Regions from separate parts of the Cytobacillus sp. GQ23 genome, predicted to be linked through region 1. Evidence: riboswitches for the same ligand, from Rfam matches in the RefSeq annotation. Region 1 holds a riboswitch; each other region holds the start of a gene.
What was found. Region 1 has a riboswitch for thiamine pyrophosphate ahead of thiW (energy coupling factor transporter S component ThiW). Riboswitches for the same ligand answer to the same signal wherever they lie in the genome.

Region 1 (4,213 bases):
AGCGGTCACCACAGACTGCAGCTGATCTTCACCCGGCTCAAAAATATTTCCCATCGCTACATCTGCAAGAGTAGAGATAATTCCTCCATGAACCAGTCCAGCGCTGTTAATAAAGAGCGGCTGGACTGGCAAAGTGACTTTCATATTACTTTTACTGACTCTTTCGTAATGGAATTTCAGAAACTCATCAAAAGGCTGCTTGATTAACATTTGGTACACTCCAATTTCATTTAGTTAAGATGGTTATTCCCGATTCTTTGTGAAATCCCTGCTTATTGAGACTCTTTTTTTGCCAGGGAGAGACTCCAAAATTATTACATGGTTTCAAATAATCCATAAAAATGATATTATTTTCAATAAATTCAAAAAAAGGCGGGCGGGAAAATGGCAAAAGTAGAGAATATTAGTTTCGCTGAAAACTTTCCTATTTCATTTAAGGAGCTTGAAAAGGAAGCGGAGAAAGTGATGGGAGCAGACGGTTTTGGCTATGTTCAATCAGGAGCCGGCGGGGAAGAAACGCTTAGAAAGAATATCGACTCCTTTGCAAAATACTCAATTGTGCCGAGAATGCTGAAGGATGTTTCCATGCCGGATATAAGTGTGAACATATTTGGAAAAACATATCCTTATCCTATTTTCCTTGCTCCGATTGGAATGCAGCGGCTTGAACATAATGAGGGAGAAATGGCATCTGCACGTGCAGCAGCTTCATTTGGCATTCCATTTATCCAGAGCACAGTTTCCAGTTATTCCATTGAAGAAATAGCCAGCACCACAGGCACGAGTCCCAAATGGTTCCAGCTATATTGGTCCAATTATGAAGAAGCATCGTTCAGCATGGTCCGGCGCGCGGAGGAAGCGGGGTATGAGGCCATTGTGTTAACGGTTGATACGGTGATGATGGGATGGAGGGAGGCTGATCTAAGAAATAACTTTTCCCCCTTAAAGCTTGGCTATGGAAAAGCTAATTATGAAAGTGATCCAGTCTTTATGGCCTCTCTCCAGGATGGCGATATCGTACAGGGAATCCTTAATAATATTCATCATCCAACATTAAGCTGGGAGCATATTGCGAGATTAAAGGAGAAAACAAGCCTGCCCATTTTATTAAAGGGCATTCTCCACCCTGAAGATGCCGGGCTGGCCGTTGAAAGAGGGATAGATGGAATCATTGTCTCCAATCATGGCGGCAGACAGCTTGATGGAGTGATTGCGGCGATTGATGCGCTCGGACCGATTGCGAAGGAAGTTAAAGGGCGGATCCCGGTTTTGTTTGACAGCGGCATTCGACGAGGTTCAGATGTGGTTAAAGCTCTGGCGCTGGGAGCCGACGCCGTTTGCCTGGGGAGGCCGTATGTGTATGGCCTGGCCATTGGCGGGCAGGCTGGAGTTGAAAAAGTACTTGCCAACTTTATAGAAGAAACAAAAGTGTCGCTTTCCCTGGCAGGGGTAGGGAGCTTAAAGGATATTGCCGGTCTGCAGCTAATTCGAATGAAGTATTAAGTGTTATCAAACTTCCTGCCATGAAAAATTATAGTCTATGAAAAAGAGCCAAAATGAAAACGGACAAGCCTATTGCGCTAATTAATGACGAATCTGTTCAAAGCTCCGCAGCAGAAAATGATGAGCGCTTAATTCAATCCATCAAGAAAAGTATATAAGCGAAAAGATTGATGACATTGACGGAATAATTTGATAAGCTTGAAGTAGCTTATCAAATTAAATATCTATGTAACTACTAGGGGTGCCCCGAATGCGTGGGCTGAGAGGAAAGCGCGTATAGCTTTCCGACTCTTATGGACCTGATCTGGTTAATGCCAGCGGAGGGAAGTAGGATTTGACTATATGTCGATTCATTTACTTTAACCAAGCCAGGTCCTTGTCGGGATCTGGCTTTTTTGTATACATACTTCTCATCCTGATAAGCAATCAGGCTGCCCTTTTAGAAAGGAGGTATAGATGAACAAAACCCGATTGTTAACTGCGATGGCTTTATTTGTAGCAATAGGGACACTCGGATCCCATTTGCTCTGGTTTCCCGCAGGAGCAGCTAAGGCCTATCCGGTCCAGCATGCGGTAAATGTATTGGCAGCGGTGACACTTGGTCCCCTGCCGGCAGCAGCTGTCGCTTTTATGATTGCATTGCTGCGTAATTTGCTTGGATTCGGGACGCTGCTTGCGTTCCCAGGCGGAATGATCGGTGCGTTTTTGGCTGGTGTTCTTTATTTGAAATTCAGACGGAAAATATGGGCTGCCATTGGAGAGGTAGTGGGCACCGGCATAATTGGTGCATTGTTTGCCGTTCCGTACGCAAAGCTTCTCATGGGCAGTTCAGCTGGTGCATTCTTCTTCATGCCGCCGTTTCTGATCAGCAGCATTGCCGGTGCGGCGATAGGCTGGATGGTATTGGCGAAGGTTAAAGAGAAAAATCTGATTCGAGCAATGGGATGATTTTGGGATGGAATGCGGTTGGGTATGCTCAGGACGAGGAATTCCAGAAGAATAACCTGACTTTATGAGCATTTTTCACGGATTTATAGCGATATCCCAAAGTTATGAGAGGAAAACTTCAAGCTAGGTAAAAAACAATTAAAAACGTTAGAAAACTGCTAGGGGCGCTACGGCTGAGATAAGGAGCTTTTTCCTTTGTCCCTTGGAACCTGATCTGGATAATGCCAGCGCAGGGAAGCAGTGAGGACCTCAATCTAAATCCTCATGCTTTTTCCCCGGCAGCTTCTGAGTTTAATAGGAGGCTATTTTTTATGACTTTTTCAGAGATTTTGCGCAAAGAAAATGAAGATTTATTTCAGATGATATTTGAGCACCCATTTGTCCAGGGCATTGGGAGAGGAGATGTGCCGAAAGAGGCGCTTGCTCATTACATTAAAGCGGACTTTGAGTATTTGAATGCATTCATGCATATTTATGGGATTGCCATTTCAAAATCTGCGGAGCGCAAGGATATTGCTTATTTTAATCAGCAGATAGAATTTGTATTGAACAGCGAAGTGCATCCTCATCATAATTTCTGCCAGCAGATTGGGGTAGATTATGAAGCATTGCAGGGGTATCCGCTCCCTCCGACAGCTGATCATTATGTAAAACATATGATGTATCATGCCCACACAGGCGGAATGGGTGAAATCCTCGCTGCATTATTGCCTTGTCCATGGACATATTGGGAGATTGGGCTTGAGCTCATGAAGCAATATGAGCCAGATGAGAACCATCCGTTTTATCCATGGATCTCATTTTATGCAAATCTAAGAGTCGAAGCGGTGACCATGAATATGAGAAACCGTTTGGATGAGCTTGCTGAAGGGGCATCACCGGAAGAAAGACAGCGGATGAAGGATGCTTTCCGGAAAAGCTGCCAGCTGGAGCTTGGTTTCTGGGAGATGGCTTATACCTGTGAAAAGTGGCCGGCAGGCATTCCGGCAGCAACTTCATAAAACCATTATTTGCCTGAAGCTCTTACTGCAGGTGTTTCGAAAATTAAAATTCATAGTAGGGGGTGCACTAAATAGTGCGCCTCTTTTTTGTTATAAAAAACGTTTAAAAATGCTCAAAGAGTGGCTCTAAACGAATGTAATGAAATTGTAATAATCAAACGGTTGATACTCAGAAACGGATGTTTAATCACTTTCTAATATTACTGGAAAGCGAAGTGATGAAAAATTTCAAGAAAAGATTGGGAATGGTAATTTATGCCCCGTTTTAACCTTCTGGCCTGAAGGTATTTATAACTTAAACCCTAAATTTACTCGTACATCGTCCCGCTATGCAAAAGCCGAAAGGAGATGGAAATATGAGTGTTCAAAAAAGTACGGATAGCTCCAGCCTTGCAGAAGTTATAGACAGGATCTTAGACAAAGGAATTGTGATTGATGCATTTGTGAGAGTTTCTCTTGTCGGGATCGAAATTCTGACAGTTGAAGCGCGAGTGGTCATTGCCAGTGTGGATACGTGGCTGCGCTATGCTGAAGCGGTTGGTTTATTAACAGATGAAGTGCAAGAGGATGGCCTTATGGATAGAGGACAAAATCAGAAACCGCAATTTAGCGTATAGAGAAAAAAAATTAAACATTAAAAAGAAATGAGGCAGTAAACATGGAAAATCAAGAAGCAAACAATCAGACAGGAAATGAAATTAATAATCAGAGCAGTGAAGCAACACAAAATCAGGAAGTAAATCAGTGCAGCGAAGAAAATG
Region 2 (4,213 bases), on a different contig from region 1:
AGCTGTGATCAGCAGTTTCCCATTTTTATATTCCTGTACTGTAACAATCTTTCCATCCTGGGAGGCAATAATTTTTTCCACAGAAGAAAACGGGACTGTCACATCCTTATTTCCTGCTTGTACGGTCCAAATAACCGCCGCCAAAATCACCGTGACTACCAATGCAATAGTTATAATCGTCGAAGGCTTCTTTAAAAGTGATTTCAACCAATTCCCTCCTCATTGAACATACCTACATTATAAGAAATTAAAATTGTTAATAAAAGGGTTTAACTCTTTTTAAACATTGTAAATTATGGAAAAATAATATCCTTTATTAGAAAGTGTGCTACAACAGCGTTCAAAGGGTTAATAAATGTGAAAGATATGTGACAGGGGGGAAGTCTAGTACAAACCATTTTATTGGAAACTGAATGTGAAATAGTGAATAATAAAAGCGGATAAGCGATTTCTGTTGATAAAAATATTGAAATATATAGGGGAAAAAGGTGTTAAAATGGCTCAGCAGGACTTTACAAAAGGAAATATTTTTAAACAGCTCTTGTTGTTCTCAACTCCCATAATGCTCACTAATCTCCTGCAGGTTTCCTATCAATTTATTGATAGTCTGTGGGTTGGGAATCTGCTGGGAGCTGATGCATTGGGGGCTGTTGCAATTTCAGGCACTGTAATCTTTACAGTACTTTCATTTATCATTGGAATAAACAATGCGGCATTAACGATTCTATCCCAGCAAAAAGGCGGAGATCAGGCAGAGGGGCTTAAGCGTTATTTAAATGCCTTTACCGTCATACAGACCATTTTGTCGGTTGTTCTTGGAATAGCCGGATTCCTGCTTGCGGAAAGAATTCTGGCCTTCATGGGCACACCTGCCGTAATGGCCGGAGAGGCTGCATCGTATTTGCAGATTAACTTCATTGGTATTTTGTTTTTATTCGGGTATAACTTTATAGGAACTGTACTAAGAGCACTCGGAGACAGCAAAAGCCCCCTGTACTTTGTGCTGATAGCTGTCGTGTTAAATGCAATTCTCGATCCTCTTTTTATATCAGTATTTCAGCTTGGCATTGATGGGGCCGCCTATGCAACCATCCTTTCACAGGGAGTCGCCTTTATGATCGGCATGATATTCATACTCCGCAAAAAGCTGGCGCCTTTTACAATTCCATCTTGGCCTTACAAAGAGGAGGCCGTGCTGATCTTCAAGCTTGGCATTCCTTCAGGACTCCAAATGACTGTCATATCGGCTGGCGTTATGGCTATTATGTCTGTCGTTACTTCTTTTGGGAGTGACGTCGTTGCAGGGTTTGGTGCAGCACAGCGGATCGACAGTATCATAATGCTTCCTGCCATGGCATTGGGGACTGCAGTCAATAGTATGGCTGGTCAAAATATAGGAGGAAATCGATGGGAACGGGTACATCAAATAGCGTTGTACGGAGTCCTCTACAATCTTGCCATCATGTTTATCATTGCTTTGGGGACGTTCCTATTTGCAGAGTATGGGGTGCACCTGTTTATACAGGATAAAGAATCAGTACACTATGGCACTGAATATTTGAAAATCATTGCTTTTTTCTATCCTCTCCTGGGCATTAATTTTGTATTGAATGGTGTGGTAAGAGCCTCAGGCGCCATGTTTCAAGTTCTTATCCTCAATATCATTTCATTCTGGATCCTCCGATATCCTTTAACTTATCTATTTTCAAAGTATATAGGGGATAAGGGAATTGCAGCAGGAATGGGGATCAGTTTTGGCATTAGCAGTGTTATTGCCTTTATGTATTATCGAAAAGGCAAGTGGGATAAACAAAATATTTTTGGAGAGGAGGAGTAATTTCTTTTCACCATTAATTCTTTCATATATACTAAAAGCGAATAATTCAATAACGTGCCACAAGGGGAGCATATCGCTGAGAGTGAACAGCCCGCTGTTCTGACCCTTTGAACCTGTTAGTTAATGCTAGCGCAGGAATGTGGAATAAAAGGCAGTTGCACTATTCTGTCTGCTTATTCTCCCTTGGGGTATCGTCTCGAGACTAAAGGGGGATTTTTTTATGAAGAAATTAAGCTTAATCGCAATGATAGAGGCTTCATTTTTTGCAGCATTCGCTATCATTCTTGATCTTCTGCCATCCATCAAGCTGTCGCCATCCATTTCTATATCTGTGGCGATGATTCCGATTTTTATTCTGGCCTTTAGAAGAGGATTTAAAGTCAGCTTTATTGCAGGACTCTTATGGGGGATACTGCAGATCGCCATGGGAGATGCCTGGATTGCCACTCCGCTTCAGGCATTTATTGAGTATTTTGTTGCATTTGCTTGTATCGGTTTTGCCGGCTTGTTTTATCGTGTTATTCAAAATCAGCTGCGCACCGGCAGCAGGAAGAAAGCGCTTGGCTGGGTAGTCGTGGCAGTATTTATCGGAAGCTTCGCCCGGTATTTCTGGCATTTTATAGCAGGTGTTCTTTTCTTCGGAAGCTATGCGCCAAAAGGGATGTCGCCGGTTCTTTTTTCCTTCCTGGCTAACGGGGCTACCATGCTTGGAGCGGCCATTCTCTGCTCAATCGCGGCCGTGTTCATTATTTCGTCGGCACCAAGATTAATTATTCAAAAATCGGATGAAGGCCTTCAATCTCACAAAAGTGCCTCCTGATAACTCCTTTGATATATTTCCACGAATTCGATAAGAGCTTTATTCAGCAGACTAATTTACATAGTGATTGGTCTGCTTTTTTATTGTCAAATGGATTAAACTTTCCAATTCAAGATATTTGGAAAATTCATGTAATATTATAGTTTGTGAGTGAGATTCTTTATAAGGGAGTAAATAAAATGAAAAAAAGACCTGAACCAATAGAAGCTGCCGTCCAATTTGTTGAAAGACATTTTCCAAATTGTCAGGGAGCTTTATTGGCTGGGAGTGTTGTTCGTGGACAAGCAACTGAAACATCTGATTTAGATCTTGTCATTTTTGATGATAATTTAGTTTCTTCTTATCGTGAATCGGTCATTGAGTTTGGCTGGAATATTGAACTATTTGTACATAATTTAACGTCTTATCGTTTCTTTTTTGAAAGTGATTGTAAAGAAGCAAAACCTTCTATGCCAAGAATGGTTAGTGAAGGGAAGATACTAAAAGATACAGGTCTTATAGCAGGCATAAAGAAAGAAGCGAAAGAACTGCTGGAACAAGGACCAAAAGCATGATCAAAAAAACCATCGATTTGAAGAGATATTTCATCACAGATGCACTAGATGATTTAATCGGATGCCAAAACAGAGGAGAAGGAATTTTTATTGCAAGTAAACTCGGGGAGTTAGTGGGTGAGTTCATACTTCGCAGTAATCGTAAATGGATTGGATCATCTAAATGGCTTGTTCGTTCATTAGTTCACCACGACAAAGAACTTGCAGACGAATTCGTTGAAGCATTTGATTCGTTTTATAAAACAAATAACATTGAAAAGATAGTTATCCTGATTGATAAAGTGCTTGAACCCTTTGGCGGGAGGCTATTTGAAGGGTTTACTTTAGGTAAAAAGTAAATCTGATTACTATGCTGCAGAATATAATTATAATTAAATGATATTTCCAAAGTTTTTTTGATATATTAGGAAATTGCTTCTGAATAATGGGTATATTACTCAAAAAAGGGGAGTGAAGACCTTGTCCAATACTTTGCAGGGAAATATCATAACTGGCGTATTTGATGCGGAAACCAGTGCTTTTGAGATTCAAAAAGTAAAAAGCTTCAATACCCAGTCGGTCCTCAACAAACATCAATGTGAAACTCTGTATAATTATCTTACCCTTCATGAAGAAGATGAGGGAGGGCAAATAATTACACTTTACGATCAAATGCCGCTTATGCTGACCCGTCAGGAAATTTGCAGTCTAAAGGAAGATTTGGAGAACATTAAAAACCTATATCAGTAGAAAAACGCTCTGCAGCCTATGCAGGGCGTTTTTTATTGAAAAATAATTTTGACAAATTCGTGACAAAAAGTTTGACAAATTTGTGAACATAGTTAGAATATTAAATAAAAGGGGATGAAAATATGACAATTCAACAGCAGCGCGTTTTGCATTTTTTCCGAAATAGTACAGCAGCAGGTATTGTAATAGGATTTATTGTTTTTATTTCAAGCTTTTTTGTAAGCGGTATCACTGGTGAGTATGTATTATCCATCGGTTTAAGTATTATGGTTT
Region 3 (4,213 bases), on a different contig from region 1:
CGGCTGACTTTTATTTGACTGACAGTTAGACGACAGATAGAAGCAAATCGCTTCATTTTTTTGGCATGTATTAAGAGTATACACAAAAAGCGCAAACCATTTGGTCTGCGCTAAATTATTTATTTGTTTTTTTCCTAATTAAATAAAACCACATCGATGCATAGGTTGCGAACAGAAGGAGCAAAAATAAGAAAACAGACAAATCGTTCTGAATAATCATTCCAGTACACCTCGCTTTATGTATGCATTTATTTTAGGCTGTCCAATGGAACAGGGAATAATAAATAGAATACCACCGCAGCAGGCAGGGAAATCAGCATGGCAACCGCCGGTCTTCGATAGTGGATTCGCAATACAGCAAATAAAGCGATATTCAGACAAATATTATGCCAGCTGTTCCAGCCGTTATCGTACACATACATTCCTTTGTGGGCAAACAGTGATTGAATAATCGTAAAAAAGCCAATCCATACAGCAGAGTATATGTATCCCTGTTTTTTATATTCAGGGTAGCGCTGCAGATAAATGATCAGAGCCATAGGTGTAATAAAAAAAGTGAAGGCTAAGTTAATAATTGAATGATTCAGCCATTCCGCCGTAATGCCTCTAAAAGCCCATAGTGTATGATTAAAATAGAGCATATTGTAGGTCAGGTTGATTGCAATAAAAAATAAAACAGTCGGATATTGCTTTCTCCACTGCGACCAGTCAATAAAGCGGTAAGCGAACAAAATCCATACGATCATCACAAGTGCGAGATACATAGTAACATCACCTTTAATATTTAATACATACAGGTATTTCCATTTTCCTTAAAAGTATTCATCTGGAATGCGCCTTCTTTGAAGGAAAGCCGGCTTACCTATATAATGGCTTTATTGTGTTAATAGAAGAAAGGAAGAGGATTATGAAAGATTCTAAAATTCCACCGCAAATTAAATTAATCGCCCTTGATATGGATGGAACATTACTGAATTCCAAAGGAGAAATTCCTGAAGAGAACCGTGCAGCTATAAAAGAGGCAAAGGAGAAAGGCATCGAAGTTATTTTGAGCACTGGCAGATCCAGATTAACGGCAGGCGATCATGCTGATTCTCTTGAATTAAATTCTTATTTGATCACGGTAAATGGCAGCGAAATATTTGGACCTGATGGTGAATCCATTTTAAGAGCTCCAGTGGATTCTAAAGTAATGGAATGGATGTGGAATCTGTCTCAGACACACAAGACCAATTTCTGGGCAACTAGCTGTGAACGGGTGTGGATGAACGAAATGCCGGAAAATATCCATGACCATGAATGGCTTAAATTTGGGTTTGATATTTCAGATGATGCGATCAGGGAACTGATCCATAAGGAACTTCGATCAAAGGGCGATCTCGAAATTACCAACTCAAGCTTAACCAATATTGAAGTCAATGCTTTAGGCATCAACAAAGCCATAGGAATCCTCAAAGTAACCGAACTCCTTGGTATTTCAATGGAAAATGTAATGGCCATGGGAGACAGCTTGAACGATATTGCCATGATTGAGGAATCAGGCTGGGGAGTAGCGATGGGAAATGCACAGGACATTGTTAAAGAAACAGCCGATGCTGTAACAGGAACGAATGATGAAGCCGGCGTTGCACTGGCCATCCGTAAATGGGCTCTTTAATCTGAACGAAACACCGGCTATCCTGCCGGTGTTTCGTTTGTTTTTTTATTGCGGATGGTTTCCTGTACTTCGACTTCCACATTTCCTTTAATGGCCCTTGAGATCATACAGGATGCTTCCGCTTTTTGCGCCAGCTTCTTGGCAAGTGTATAGTCCTTTCCATCGGCGTCTGCCTTCAGCACGATAACTGGACGATGAATAATCTTTTTGTACGTAATCACACCTTTTGTGACATCCACAATTCCGACTGACTCCATCGTGAGGTCCTCTTTATCGAGCCGGCTGCGTTCCATCATGGCTGCAAGGGTAATAATATAACAAGCAGCCGCCGCCCCAAGCAGCATTTCATCCGGATTCGTTCCGATTCCGGGACCGTCCATTTCCGGTGGAATGGATACCTTTGTTCTCAGGCCGCCTGTTTCTATTTCCCCCACATCATTGCGAAGACCAGGCCAATGTGCTTTCAAGTGAAAATGGTGTTCAGCCATATCTGAATCCTCCAAGCTATGTATTCTTACTTACACCTTAAAGAGGAAGCGGCAGAATTGCAAGCTTTACAGATTTCACGATTCAGGCTAAGATAAAAACAGCCAACTTAATAGTTTTACTGCTAGGGGTGCCCGATGCTCGCGGGCTGAGAAAGAAACCGGACTGTTTTTTACCCTTCGGACCTGATCTGGATTATACCAGCGTAGGAAAGTAGTAATTGCGGAGAACCAAATGACTCTCTACAGATTATTCAGCCAGGTCCATATATGGGATCTGGCTTTTTGTGTTCCCTTAAGAAACTATTAAGCAGCATTTGCAGAGGAGGAATAGATGTGAACATTCAAGAAATTACCAGCCTATTGGAGAAAGTAAGAGAGATAAATCCATTAGTACATAATATCACCAATGTAGTAGTAACCAATTTCACTGCCAATGGCCTGCTGGCTATTGGAGCATCACCTGTCATGGCCTATGCGCATGAAGAGGCGGGTGATATGGCTAAAATCGCCGGGGCACTGGTTCTGAATATGGGAACACTGTCTGAAAAAGAAGTGAAAAGTATGCTTATCGCAGGAAAATCAGCCAATCAGCATGGGGTGCCGGTTATTTTTGATCCTGTTGGCGCCGGCGCCACTGCCTACCGCACAGAAACTGCCAATCGAATAATGAAAGAATTAGATATTAGCATCATAAGAGGCAATGCGGCAGAAATCGCCAATGCCGCAGGACAGCAATGGAATATTAAGGGCGTCGATGCAGGAGAAGCAGAAGGAAACACATTAGAGCTTGCCAAATCTGCAGCAAATAAACCTGGTTCAGTCACCGTCATAACAGGCAAACAGGACATTGTTACAGATGGACATACTACATTTACCATCCGCAATGGACATTCCCTATTAACGAAGGTAACGGGTGCCGGATGTCTTTTGACTTCTGTCGTAGGAGCTTTCGCAGCAGTTGAAAAAGATCCTGTAAAAGCGGCAGCTGCTGCTCTGGTCGTATATGGCTCTGCCGCCGAAATCGCAGCAGAAAATACAGATGGCAGGGGCCCGGGCACTTTCCAGATAGAGTTTTTGAACAGCTTATATAATATTTCAGCTGAAGATGTTGAAATGCGCGGTTCAATTGAAAAAACGGAAGGATAGGAGGCAATACATATGAAAGTGAACAAAGCATTAACTATAGCGGGATCAGACAGCGGAGGAGGTGCAGGTATTCAGGCAGACTTAAAAACCTTTCAGGAACTGGGTGTATTCGGCATGTCAGCTTTAACTGCCGTAACCGCCCAAAACACCAGAGGAGTACAGGGAGTTTTTCCAATGACCGCAGATGCGGTTGCATCCCAAATACAATCCATAGGAGAAGATTTAAGTCCGGATGCAGTCAAAACTGGAATGCTGTTCAGTGCTGAGATCATTGAAACTGTTTCAAAGGAGATGGCAAATTACGGCTGGAAAAATATCGTCATTGATCCTGTGATGATTGCTAAGGGCGGAGCAAGCCTTCTTCAGACTGAAGCTATTTTAGCAATGAAAAAGCATTTGATTCCGCTTTCCATGGTGATTACACCCAATATTCCAGAAGCAGAGGTATTAACGGATACTATCATTCGGTCTATGGATGATAAAAAGAAGGCTGCTTATGAATTGCACAGGCTTGGAGCAAGACATGTCATCATAAAGGGCGGCCATGAGGAGGGAAAAATGGCTGCGGATCTATTATTTGATGGAGAATGTTTTACCGAATTCAAGAGTAATAGAATCGAAACAGTGAACACGCACGGCACAGGCTGCACTTTTTCGGCTGCCATCACAGCTGGCCTCGCTGACGGCCTATCTGTACCCCTGGCTGCAGATCGCGCTAAGCAATTTATCCAGGCAGCAATTGAAAATGACTTAAAAATTGGCAGCGGCCATGGGCCAACCAATCATTGGGCCTTTAATGCCAAGAAAAAGGAGAGCCTCATACATGGAAGTCAATACTAAACAAATGAGAGACTGGCTAAAGGTATATTTCATCATGGGAAGCGTTAATTGCCATCAAGATCCTGAAGAAATTCTCCGATCA
Region 4 (4,213 bases), on a different contig from region 1:
ATGGATGAAAACAATAAGGAAGATAGTGAAATGCAGGATCCCGGAATGAATGAAGAATCTCCACAGGGTGAAGAGAATCTGGATATGAACGAAGGGGGTTCAGAAGAGAATTAAATGATGCTGCACATCTTAAATTTATGGAAAAACGTCTGCTTATGTCAGGCGTTTTTATGTTTTTTTTAGAATTTGAATGTCTAATCAGAAATGCCGCAGGGCATTTAGGAGAAGGATCCATGCGTGAAAAGGTGAAAGCTTTTTGATTCACGTTTGCAGAAATACCTTTTATTTGTTTTCTGAATTATGTATACTAAAGTAGAATTAAATAGTAATAACTAGGGGTGCCCAATAGCTTGGGCTGAGAGAGAAACGCGCTAAAGTTTCTTGACTCTTTGGACCTGATCTGGATTATACCAGCGTGGGGAAGTTAGAATGTGCAAAAGTTTCTTTGTGCAAAGACATCTGCGGTTAAGCCGGTCCATCATTATGTGGACCGGCTTTTTTACATATCCGGCACTTCCCGGTTCCAGGTCTCGTCCCTATATTTTTGAATAAGGGAGAGATAACAATGACTGCAAGTTCATTAAATCATGAAAGTATTTCTATTATGTCGAGCTTTACTGGCAGCAGGAAAATCTATGTGGAAGGATCGAGACCTGACATAAAGGTTCCGATGCGTGAGATAGAATTAAGTCCCACCACCGGAAGTTTTGGTCAGCAAGTAAATGAGCCGGTTCGCGTCTATGATACGAGCGGCCCTTATACAGACCCTCAGCATACGGCAAATCTAAAAAAAGGGCTTCCTCCTATAAGAAGCCGGTGGATTCAAGAACGCGAAGATGTAGAAGAATATGATGGGCGGAAAATAAAGCCCGAGGACAACGGCTACCTTAATGAAGATGATCCGCGTGCTAATCATAAACTTTTTCCATGTCTATCCCGCAAGCCACTGAAAGCAATAAAAGGGAAAAATGTCACCCAGCTTCACTATGCAAAAAAAGGGATCATAACACCGGAGATGGAGTTTATAGCTATTCGGGAAAATATGGAACCGGAATTTGTTCGGTCCGAAGTAGCGAGAGGACGTGCCATTATTCCTTCTAATATCAATCATCCTGAGACAGAGCCAATGATAATCGGACGGAATTTCCATGTGAAGATTAATGCGAACATTGGAAACTCAGCAGTCTCATCTTCTATTGAAGAAGAGGTTGAGAAGATGACATGGGCCACACGCTGGGGAGCAGATACAATTATGGATCTATCAACTGGCAAAAATATTCACACAACACGTGAATGGATTATCAGAAATTCTGCTGTTCCTGTTGGGACGGTGCCGATATATCAAGCTTTGGAGAAGGTGAATGGAATTGCTGAGGACCTCACATGGGAAGTGTATAGGGATACGTTAATCGAACAGGCAGAGCAGGGTGTTGATTATTTTACAATACATGCAGGTGTCCTTTTGCGTTATGTACCGCTTACTGCCAAAAGGCTGACTGGAATTGTGTCCAGAGGCGGGTCCATCATGGCCCAATGGTGTCTGCACCATCATAAAGAGAACTTTTTATATACACACTTTGAAGAAATCTGCGAAATCATGAAAGCTTATGATGTGGCCTTCTCCTTAGGGGATGGACTCCGGCCGGGATCGATTGCAGATGCAAATGACGAGGCTCAGTTTGCGGAGCTCGAAACACTTGGTGAGCTGACGAAAATTGCCTGGGATCACGATGTGCAGGTAATGGTCGAGGGACCCGGCCATGTTCCCATGCATTTAATCAAGGAGAATATGGATAAGCAATTGGAAATCTGTAAAGAAGCACCATTCTACACGCTTGGGCCTCTTACGACAGATATAGCTCCGGGCTATGATCATATTACCTCTGCCATCGGGGCTGCCATGATAGGCTGGTATGGAACAGCGATGCTTTGCTATGTCACCCCTAAAGAACATTTGGGTTTGCCAAATAGAGACGATGTGCGTGAAGGCGTCATTACGTATAAAATTGCCGCTCATGCAGCAGATTTGGCAAAGGGGCATCCTGGTGCGCAAAAAAGGGACGATGCCCTGTCAAAAGCCCGTTTTGAATTCCGCTGGAGAGATCAATTCAACCTCTCATTGGATCCTGAGCGGGCATTGGAATTCCATGATGAAACCCTTCCGGCTGAAGGGGCAAAAACCGCTCATTTCTGCTCCATGTGCGGGCCAAAATTCTGCAGCATGAGAATTTCGCAGGATATCCGGAATTATGCAAAAGAGCATCAGATTGGAACCAGCGAATCGATACAGAAGGGCATGGAAGAAAAAGCTGAGGAATTTAATAAGGCCGGTGGAAACATTTATCAGTAGTCTTTTTATAGTTTAATAGAATGATATCCGCTGGGGGTGCCTGTTTGAAGGCTGAGATTAAAGCAAAGGCTTTAAGACCCTTGGAACCTGATCTGGCTAAAATACCAGCGTAGGGAAGTGGAGGATCGGGTCTGAATTCTATGGCTCATACCCCCGCTTTCTATTTAGAAGGTGGTTTTTTATTGCAAAAAAATCTAAAAAACTTAGGGGCGACTGCTATGAAAAAACAGCTGCATGTTATATCTGATGGAAAGCTATCTCCAGTGGCCTTCGCTGAAATGGCAGTTGAACTTGAACCCTTTACGGATCGCTTTCATTTAAGGGAAAAACATCGAACATCAAGGGAGTTATATGAAGCAGCAGAGCACCTTCTTAAAAAGGGTATTCCAGTTAGAAAAATCATTATAAATGATCGCGCCGATGTTGCCTGGGCGTTTAAAGCGGGTGTGCATCTTGCTTATCACAGTCTGCCGGCTGATATTGTAAAAATGCGTTTTCCGGATGTACCTGTCGGCTGTTCTGTACATTCACTTGAGGCTGCTGAAGAGGCTGCCAAACAGGGGGCTGATTATCTCCTGTATGGGCATATATTCGAAACAGACTCCAAGAAGGGAATCCCGCCAAGGGGCACGGGGTCTTTGGAGGCTCTAAAAAAGGCAGTAGACATTCCGGTATTGGCAATTGGAGGCATTAAACCAGAGAACGTACTTGAAGTCCTGGAGGCAGGGGCAGATGGCATTGCTGTCATGTCAGGGATATTGCAGGCAAAGGAGCCTGCGGAGGCAGCAAAGCTCTTTTCAAAAATGTTAAATGAGGAGGGGATATGATGAGGAAAAGGTTTGACGCCGTTATAATCGGCGGAGGCATTAATGGCAGCTCCATTGCTTTTCAACTGGCAAAAAGAGGGTATAAAGTGGCTGTTTTGGATAAGGGAAAAATAGCTGGTAAGGCTTCCGGGGCGGCTGCTGGAATTTTAGGAGCGCAAACGGAACTGACCGAAGACGGCCCGCTGTTCCAGCTCGCATGCAAAAGCCGCTCCATGTACCGGACCCTGATTCCTGAACTGGAAGAGTTATCACAAGTGCATATCGGCTATCAAAATAAGGGTGTATATAGAGTGGCAGATAATATTGCAGAGGAGATGAGTTTAAAAAGATTAGTAGAAAGCCAGCAAAAAGCGGGAGAGGATGCCGAATGGTTTTCCATTGATGACCTGATTAAACGTGAACCATTCGTATCAGCCAAATTAAGGGGTGCGATGTATATACCGAATGATGGACAGGTACAGGCATATGAATTATCCCTTGCCTTTGCAAAAGCTTCAATGACCCTCGGCGCAGAAATTTTTGAGTATACACAGGTAACAGATTTTATTTTAAAAGGTGAAAGGGTGTATGGGGTTAGAACCAGCCAGGGAGAATTTCTGGCTGATTCCGTTATCGTTGCTTCCGGTGCCTGGAGCAGGGAGATTCTTGAAAGAACGGGCCTTGTGCTGCCCATTATTCCGGTTAAAGGCGAGTGCTTCTCGGTCAAGGCTGATAAAACGCTTGTACAAGGGACGATCTTTTCACACGGATGTTATATCGTTCCCAAGCAATCCGGAAGGCTGGTAGTTGGGGCAACGGTTAAAGCAAACTCATTTGATGAAAAGGTGACCGTTGAGGGTATTTCCCAGCTGATGGAAAAGGCTCAAAACCTGGTGCCGGATATCGCGAATGCAGAATGGGAACGAGCCTGGACAGGAATTCGCCCGCAATCGGCTGATGGGCAGCCTTTTTTGGGACAACATCCAGTCATTGATGGGTTATATATTGCAGCGGGGCATTTCCGCAATGGGATCCTCCTCGCTCCGGCAACAGGAGA

Region 2: another riboswitch for thiamine pyrophosphate. It lies ahead of thiT (energy-coupled thiamine transporter ThiT); the one in region 1 lies ahead of thiW (energy coupling factor transporter S component ThiW).
Region 3: another riboswitch for thiamine pyrophosphate. It lies ahead of thiM (hydroxyethylthiazole kinase); the one in region 1 lies ahead of thiW (energy coupling factor transporter S component ThiW).
Region 4: another riboswitch for thiamine pyrophosphate. It lies ahead of AC6CHU_RS23260 (thiamine phosphate synthase); the one in region 1 lies ahead of thiW (energy coupling factor transporter S component ThiW).

The regions. Positions count from the first base shown of each region.
Region 1 is NZ_JCAXER010000013.1:91,725-95,937, forward strand. Features, by position in the region: gene AC6CHU_RS12620 (PaaI family thioesterase) at 1-210, opposite strand, end outside; gene AC6CHU_RS12625 (alpha-hydroxy-acid oxidizing protein) at 385-1,503, shown strand; TPP riboswitch at 1,731-1,846, shown strand; gene thiW (energy coupling factor transporter S component ThiW) at 1,960-2,451, shown strand; TPP riboswitch at 2,602-2,704, shown strand; gene tenA (thiaminase II) at 2,763-3,452, shown strand; gene gvpA (gas vesicle structural protein GvpA) at 3,809-4,069, shown strand; gene AC6CHU_RS12645 (gas vesicle protein GvpP) at 4,111-4,213, shown strand, end outside.
Region 2 is NZ_JCAXER010000024.1:69,888-74,100, reverse strand. Features, by position in the region: gene AC6CHU_RS19245 (AAA family ATPase) at 1-207, opposite strand, end outside; gene AC6CHU_RS19240 (MATE family efflux transporter) at 497-1,837, shown strand; TPP riboswitch at 1,890-1,992, shown strand; gene thiT (energy-coupled thiamine transporter ThiT) at 2,058-2,657, shown strand; gene AC6CHU_RS19230 (nucleotidyltransferase domain-containing protein) at 2,837-3,211, shown strand; gene AC6CHU_RS19225 (nucleotidyltransferase) at 3,208-3,549, shown strand; gene AC6CHU_RS19220 (hypothetical protein) at 3,671-3,940, shown strand; gene AC6CHU_RS19215 (hypothetical protein) at 4,063-4,213, shown strand, end outside.
Region 3 is NZ_JCAXER010000028.1:44,868-49,080, forward strand. Features, by position in the region: gene AC6CHU_RS20695 (CBO0543 family protein) at 249-764, opposite strand; gene AC6CHU_RS20700 (Cof-type HAD-IIB family hydrolase) at 908-1,657, shown strand; gene AC6CHU_RS20705 (OsmC family protein) at 1,675-2,145, opposite strand; TPP riboswitch at 2,260-2,372, shown strand; gene thiM (hydroxyethylthiazole kinase) at 2,479-3,291, shown strand; gene thiD (bifunctional hydroxymethylpyrimidine kinase/phosphomethylpyrimidine kinase) at 3,304-4,131, shown strand; gene thiE (thiamine phosphate synthase) at 4,115-4,213, shown strand, end outside.
Region 4 is NZ_JCAXER010000037.1:11,168-15,380, forward strand. Features, by position in the region: gene AC6CHU_RS23250 (hypothetical protein) at 1-114, shown strand, start outside; TPP riboswitch at 325-439, shown strand; gene thiC (phosphomethylpyrimidine synthase ThiC) at 566-2,350, shown strand; TPP riboswitch at 2,373-2,483, shown strand; gene AC6CHU_RS23260 (thiamine phosphate synthase) at 2,569-3,177, shown strand; gene thiO (glycine oxidase ThiO) at 3,177-4,213, shown strand, end outside.